Linked DNA regions of Congzhengia minquanensis. The protein of the gene in region 2 binds, or shares a complex with, the protein of the main gene of each other region. Links are inferred from orthologs where the notes say so. Each region holds a gene or a part of one and is shown on either strand. Other genes may lie near its edges.

The links.
Region 1: the proteins of acpP (region 2) and fabF are in contact, whole or in part, in a solved structure (PDB 6OKG), measured with the Escherichia coli proteins. The link is inferred for Congzhengia minquanensis from one-to-one orthologs.

What each region holds. Positions count from the first base shown.
Region 1 is NZ_JACRSU010000002.1:92,373-95,489, reverse strand. What follows is about bases 20-2,806. They hold fabF (beta-ketoacyl-ACP synthase II), read right to left. Parts: upstream 2,136-2,806; coding sequence 903-2,135; downstream 20-902. Other genes in these bases: fabG (3-oxoacyl-[acyl-carrier-protein] reductase), read right to left, coding at 2,216-2,806; fabZ (3-hydroxyacyl-ACP dehydratase FabZ), read right to left, coding at 484-906; H8698_RS05545 (acetyl-CoA carboxylase carboxyltransferase subunit beta), read right to left, coding at 20-474. In the rest of the region: more of H8698_RS05545, read right to left, coding at 1-19; more of fabG, read right to left, coding at 2,807-2,950; fabD (ACP S-malonyltransferase), read right to left, coding at 2,943-3,117. UniProt on the Escherichia coli protein: Involved in the type II fatty acid elongation cycle. Catalyzes the elongation of a wide range of acyl-ACP by the addition of two carbons from malonyl-ACP to an acyl acceptor.
Region 2 is NZ_JACRSU010000001.1:172,624-175,684, forward strand. Bases 42-2,772 are described here. They hold acpP (acyl carrier protein), read right to left. Parts: upstream 1,656-2,772; coding sequence 1,428-1,655; downstream 42-1,427. Other genes in these bases: H8698_RS00790 (elongator complex protein 3), read right to left, coding at 42-529; rnc (ribonuclease III), read right to left, coding at 529-1,230; plsX (phosphate acyltransferase PlsX), read right to left, coding at 1,798-2,772. Also shown: more of H8698_RS00790, read right to left, coding at 1-41; more of plsX, read right to left, coding at 2,773-2,817; excinuclease ABC subunit UvrC, read right to left, coding at 2,883-3,061. UniProt on the Escherichia coli protein: Carrier of the growing fatty acid chain in fatty acid biosynthesis.

The DNA.
Region 1 (3,117 bases), on a different replicon or contig from region 2:
CTGCATTCTGGCACCGCCGGAGGTGGTAAAACCAACTACGGGTAAATTTTCTTTCTTGGCAAACTCAAATAAGCGGGTAATTTTTTCGCCGACAACCGTTCCCATGCTGCCCATCATAAACGTAGAATCCATTACGAAGATTGCGGCCTTATTACCGCCAATCGTACATGTGCCGCAGGTAACCGCTTCGTTTTTGTCGTTTGTTTCCAGCGCTTTTTTCAGCTTTTCATCATATCCAGGAAAATCAATTAAATTTTTGCTCATTAATTCGCCGTCAATTTCCTGAAAATCGTCATCTGCAATCAGCGCTATTCTCTGGAGCGCATTCATGCGGAAATAATAGCCGCATTCCGGACAAATAAAATCACTTTTTAAAAGCTTTGTAACAGAATGTTCCTTGCCGCACTTTTTGCAGGTCTTTTTTTCTACAACAATATTTGCTTTACAAAAGTCCAAAATCTGATTCAGTTTCATACTTACACCTCAAGCCTTCTTATCCGTGATGGCAAATGAATATTCTGCGGAAACGCAAAGCTTACCGCTGACATAGCCCTTGCCCTTTGCAAAATAAAAGGGCTCGCGGATTTTTGTTATGACACATTCCGTTTCAAACACATCCCCTGGAACCACAGGCGTTCTGAACTTTACCTTGTCAAGCCCGGTAAATAATGTGAGCTTACCCTCAGTGGATTGCCCAGGAAGGCAGGCGCAGGTTGTCTGCGCTAAAATTTCGCAGAGAATTACGCCGGGAACAACAGGATTTCCGGGGAAATGGCCTTTTAAAAACCACTCGTCACCCAAAATTTTTTTCTTTCCGCGGGCTGTGCCGTCAATCAGCTCCACCTCATCAATTAAAAGCATATTGTCCCGGTGGGGCAGAATTTTCATAATTTCTTCTTTGTTCATTGTGCGCCAACTTTCTTGAAAGCGAGGCAGGCGTTGTGCCCGCCAAATCCTAACGAGGTTGAAAGGGCGACATCAATATCCGCTTTCACCGCCTTGTTGGGGGTATAGTCTAAGTCGCACTCCTCATCAGGCTCTTGATAGCCGATGGTGGGGGGGATAATGCCGGAAGTTAAGGCGAGCACCGAAGCAATTGCCTCTACAGCGCCGGCAGCGCCCAGCATGTGTCCCGTCATGGATTTTGTGGAGCTGATGTGCGCTCTATAAGCCTTGTCCCCCAGTGCCTTTTTAATTGCCATAGTTTCCGTTTTATCGTTTAACGGGGTGCTAGTGCCGTGGGCGTTAATATAAATTTTGTCAGTATCCAGCCCTGTTTCTGCCCATGCATCGGCAATTGCCCTTGCGCTGGCAACCGCTTCCGGGTTGGGGGCTGTAACGTGATATGCATCGCAGGTGCTGCCATATCCGGTGATTTCCGCATATATTTTTGCGCCGCGCGCTTTTGCATGTTCATATTCTTCCAAAATCAAAGCGCCTGCGCCCTCACCCATAACAAAACCGCTTCTGCGTTTGTCAAAGGGGATAGATGCGCTGTCTTTATCTTCGCTGTTTGTTAAGGCCATGCAGTTAATAAATCCTGCAACAGCCAGCGGTGTAATCGACGCTTCGGCACCGCCGGTTATAATGGCGTCTGCATATCCGCCGCGGATTGCACGGTAGGCCTCGCCGATACAGCTTGAACCTGTTGCACATGCTGTTGTAATGCTGAGACACGGGCCCTGGGCATTAAAGCGGATTGCTACATTTCCTGCCGCAATGTTAGAAATCATTTTCGGAACAAAGTGGGGGGAAACACGGCGCGGCCCCTTATCAAGCATGTTGCAGTGCTCTTGGGTAAACGTGTTAAAACCGCCGATGCCCGAACCAAAATAAACGCCCAAGCGCTCGGGAGATACCTGGTTTTCAATGCCGCTGTCGGAAACAGCCTGAGAGGCGGCGCCCAGCGCATACAGTGTGAACAGATCGGTTTTTCTAACTTCTGCTTTATCCACATAGAGCAGCGGATCAAACTCTTTTACCTCCGCCGCAAGCTTTGTTTTAAATTCTGATGGGTCAAAATGAGTGATGGTATCAATTCCGTTTTTCCCCGAAACAATGGAGTTCCAAAACGTATCAACATCATTTCCAACCGGGGAGATTACACCCAGACCGGTAACTACTACTCGTTTCATGTTAACCTTCGCCTTTCCGGCCCACAAAATAGTTTCCGCAGCGCTCCGGCTGTGAGCCGGGCCGGGCGCTTTATAAGGTATTACATGGCAAGTCCGCCGTCAATCCGGATCACTTCACCTGTAATATAATCTGACACATTATCTGCAAGAAACGCTGCAAGGCTTGCAATCTCCTCTGGTCTGCCCATGCGCTTTAGCGGAATCGTGTCTGTGATTTCCGGGCGGTTTAAAAACGCCTCTGTCATATCGGTTTCCACAAAGCCCGGAGCAATAGCATTGCAGCACACATTTCTGCCCGCAAGCTCCTTTGCCACGGATTTGGTCAGGCCAATCATACCGGCCTTAGACGCCGCATAGTTTGTCTGTCCTGCGTTGCCCATAATTCCTGCAACAGAGGTGATATTTACAATCTTGCCATACCGCTGTTTCATAAACTGGCGGTAGCTGTGCTTAATCATGTTAAAGGCGCCTTTTAAATTGATGTCTAAAACATCGTCGAAATCGGCCTCTTTCATCTGAAGCATCAGCATATCCTTATTAATTCCTGCATTGTTAATTAGAATTTCAAATTTTCCAAAATCTTCGGTTATTTTTTTGATGGCAGCACTGCATTCCTCAAAGTTTGCCACATTGCACTGATATGCCATGGCCTTAACGCCTTTCGTTTCAGCCTCGGCCACAATCGCGATTGCTTTTTCTTTGTTTCCGTTATAAATTACCGCAATGTTTGCACCGCATTCGGCAAGCTTTCGTGCGATTGCTGCGCCAATCCCGCGGGAAGCGCCTGTAATAACTGCCGTCTTTCCGTTAAGCATGTTCTTTCACCGCCTTAACCACGGCGTCCAGCGTTTCCTTGTCTGTGACGTTGTAAACCTGCACGTCGCTGGATATTTTCTTAATCAGCCCGCAAAGGGTTTTGCCAATTCCCGTTTCAATAAACGTGGTCACGCCGTCGTCTATCATATTTTTAATGGTCTGCTCC
Region 2 (3,061 bases):
GTTTTGCCGTTTCGCGGCTTTTTTCCACCGTGTCTTCAAAAAGCCCCGTCATCATTTGAAGTCCCAGCTTTAAGCCGCCCGAAATGATAAGCTCAGAAGCACGGACGGTGTCTTGACTGGTGTGCCCCCTGTGGTTTGCTGCAAGCACCCTGTTGTCCATAGACTGGGCGCCCAGCTCAACCGTTGTCACACCGTAGGCTTTTAGCATGGAAACGGTTTCTGCATCAATATAATCCGGCCGGGTAGACAGCCTGACAGACGTTACGCTGCCCTCTTTCACATAACCGTATGCCACCGAAAGCAGCTGCCGCTGCAGCTCCTTTTCAATTCCTGTGAAGCTTCCGCCGAAAAAGCCAATTTCAACATTTGCCCCTTTCGGCACAGTTTTTAAAGAGTCGTTAATAATTTCGTCCGCTTTTTGGGGCGTTACCGTTTCGCTGTGCCCGGTAATTTTCCGCTGGTTGCAGAAAGAGCAGTCGTTAGGGCAGCCCATGTGCGGCACAAAAATCGGGATTGTTTTATGCTTCATCACTTTTGCTTGTCCGCTCTTGTTTTAATTAACGCGTTCTGTGCCGCCTTTTGCTCCGCTTTTTTCTTGCTGGTGCCCTCGCCCGTGCCCATTAGCGTCCCGTTTAAATAGACGTTCACCACAAACAGTTTGTCATGGTCCGGCCCAGACTCGCTCTGCACCTCATATTTAATTTCTACGTCGCCGTTTTTCTGAACGACCTCCTGAAAATCGGTTTTATAATCTTTAAACATCTTGCCTCTCGACGCGTCTAAAATGGTTTCATAAAGCTGGCCCAAAATCCATTCCCGCACGGTTTCTAAGCTGCTGTCCAAATAAATTGCAGCAATGAGCGCTTCAAACGCGTCGGCCAAAATAGACATGCGCGTTCTTCCGCCTGTGTGTTCCTCGCCGTGTCCTAAAATCAGGTAATTGCCCAAATCAATGTTCACGGCGCACTCCCACAGGGAACGTTCGCAAACCACGGCGGCCCGCATTTTTGTCAGTTTTCCCTCCGGCAGCTTGGGAAAGTTCTCAAATATATAGCGGCTGACGACAAGTCCCAGCACCGAGTCGCCCAAAAACTCCAGCCGCTCGTTAAACGGAATGTGTTTTGACCTGTTTTCGTTGGCGTAGGAGCTGTGCGTCAGCGCAACCTTTAAGTATTCACAATTGGTAAATTTATAACCGATAATTTCCTGAAATTCTTTTAAAGCGTTCATATTCCCTTCCTTTCAAAACAAAAAGCAGGCATAGCCTGCCGTGCCGCCCGAATGGCGTTTTGTGCTAAAATAAAAGCACTTTTTTGTCTAAAACGAAAATAAACGCATAAATTCGCTTCTTACAAAGCTGTAGGAAACAGATTTATACGTTCCATGCGTTTTTGGGGAGGGCCTGCAAAACAGCCCCTCCCATCTTCTTACTGGTTGTTTTTAATATAATCAACTGCATCGTTTACAGTGATAATTTTCTCTGCTTCCGTGTCAGGGATTTCCATATCAAAAGCTTCCTCAAGCGCCATAATCAGTTCAACAACGTCTAACGAGTCGGCTCCCAAATCGTCAATAAATGCCGTATCAGGCTTTACAGCGCTGGCATCAACGCCCAGCTGTTCCACAATAATATCGCGCACCTTTTCAAATTCCATTGCTTTCACCTCCAAGCCGTGACATATGATTCCTCTTAGTTATTTATATATCAAACCTATGAAGTTGTCAATAGGATTTTTATAAAAATTTAAAAATTTATGGTTGGTCCAATTATATAATATGTAGAAAAGTAGGATAAGTTCACATTTTTGCTGCATCCTGATCTTGCTGTTGTGCGTAAAGCGCCTTTAAATCGGCGTTTAAACCGGTTTCAGAAAAAACAACCGCGCTTCTGACTGCGTTTTCAAAGGCCTTTGCGTCTGAGCTTCCGTGAGCCTTAATCACAACGCCGTCAATTCCCAAAAGCGGCACGCCGCCATATTCCGAATAGTCCAGCATGGACTTCAGTTCCTTAATGTGCGGTTTCATCATCAGTGCAGAAATTTTTGTGGCCAGCGTTTTCATAAAGCTTTTTTTAATCAGACCAAACAACGCCGAGGCGGTGCCCTCAATTGCCTTTAGGATAATGTTGCCCGTGAACCCGTCACAGATAATTACGTCGGCAAAGCCCGCTGTCAGTTCCCTCGACTCAATATTGCCACAAAAGTTAATGTTTTTGTTTTCTTTCATCAGGGCATGGGCTTTCTGTGAAAGCTCATTGCCCTTATGCTCCTCGGTGCCGATATTCACCAGATATACTTTTGGATTTTGAATGCCCAGAATTTTTTCCGCATACAACGAGCCCATCTGGGCGAACTGCTCTAAATTTTCAGGCTTGCAGTCCGCATTGGCGCCCACATCCATAATCACGCTTTTGGTGTTGTTCACCGTGGGCATAAACGCCGTCAGTGCCGGGCGGCGAATGCCCTTAATGCGCCCAAGCACATGAAACGCCCCGGCAAAATATGCACCGGTGTTCCCCGCGCTCACCACAGCGTCGGCTTCACCGTTTTTGCAAAGCGAAAGCGCTACCATCATGGAAGAATCTTTCTTATGCCGTACTGCATCTACGGGAGCGTCCTCCCCGTCAATCACTTCAGACGCATGTTGAATGGTAATTTTGCTGCCGCTATATCCGGCTTGGGCCAGTTTATTTTTTAAAATGGTTTCGTCTCCAACCAAAATAATTTCACAGTTTAAGTTTAAAACCGCCTGAACGCTGCCTTTTACAATCTCGTCGGGCGCATTGTCGCCGCCAAAGGCGTCTACAGCGATTCGCATACCAATCAGCTCCTATACACAGTTATTAAAAATATTATATACTGTCTGAAAAAAAATAGCAAGTTTTATTTTCTGAAGTGGCTGTAAATATTCTCCGCCGTTGTTCGGCTGACACCTGCTTTTTTAAGCTCCTCAATTTCAGCATTTTTTACGGCGCCGATAGATTTAAAATGCATAAGCAGCTTTTCCGCCGTTTTACGCCCCACCCCGTCTATTGCTTCCAGCGCGGAGCCCTTCATGCGTT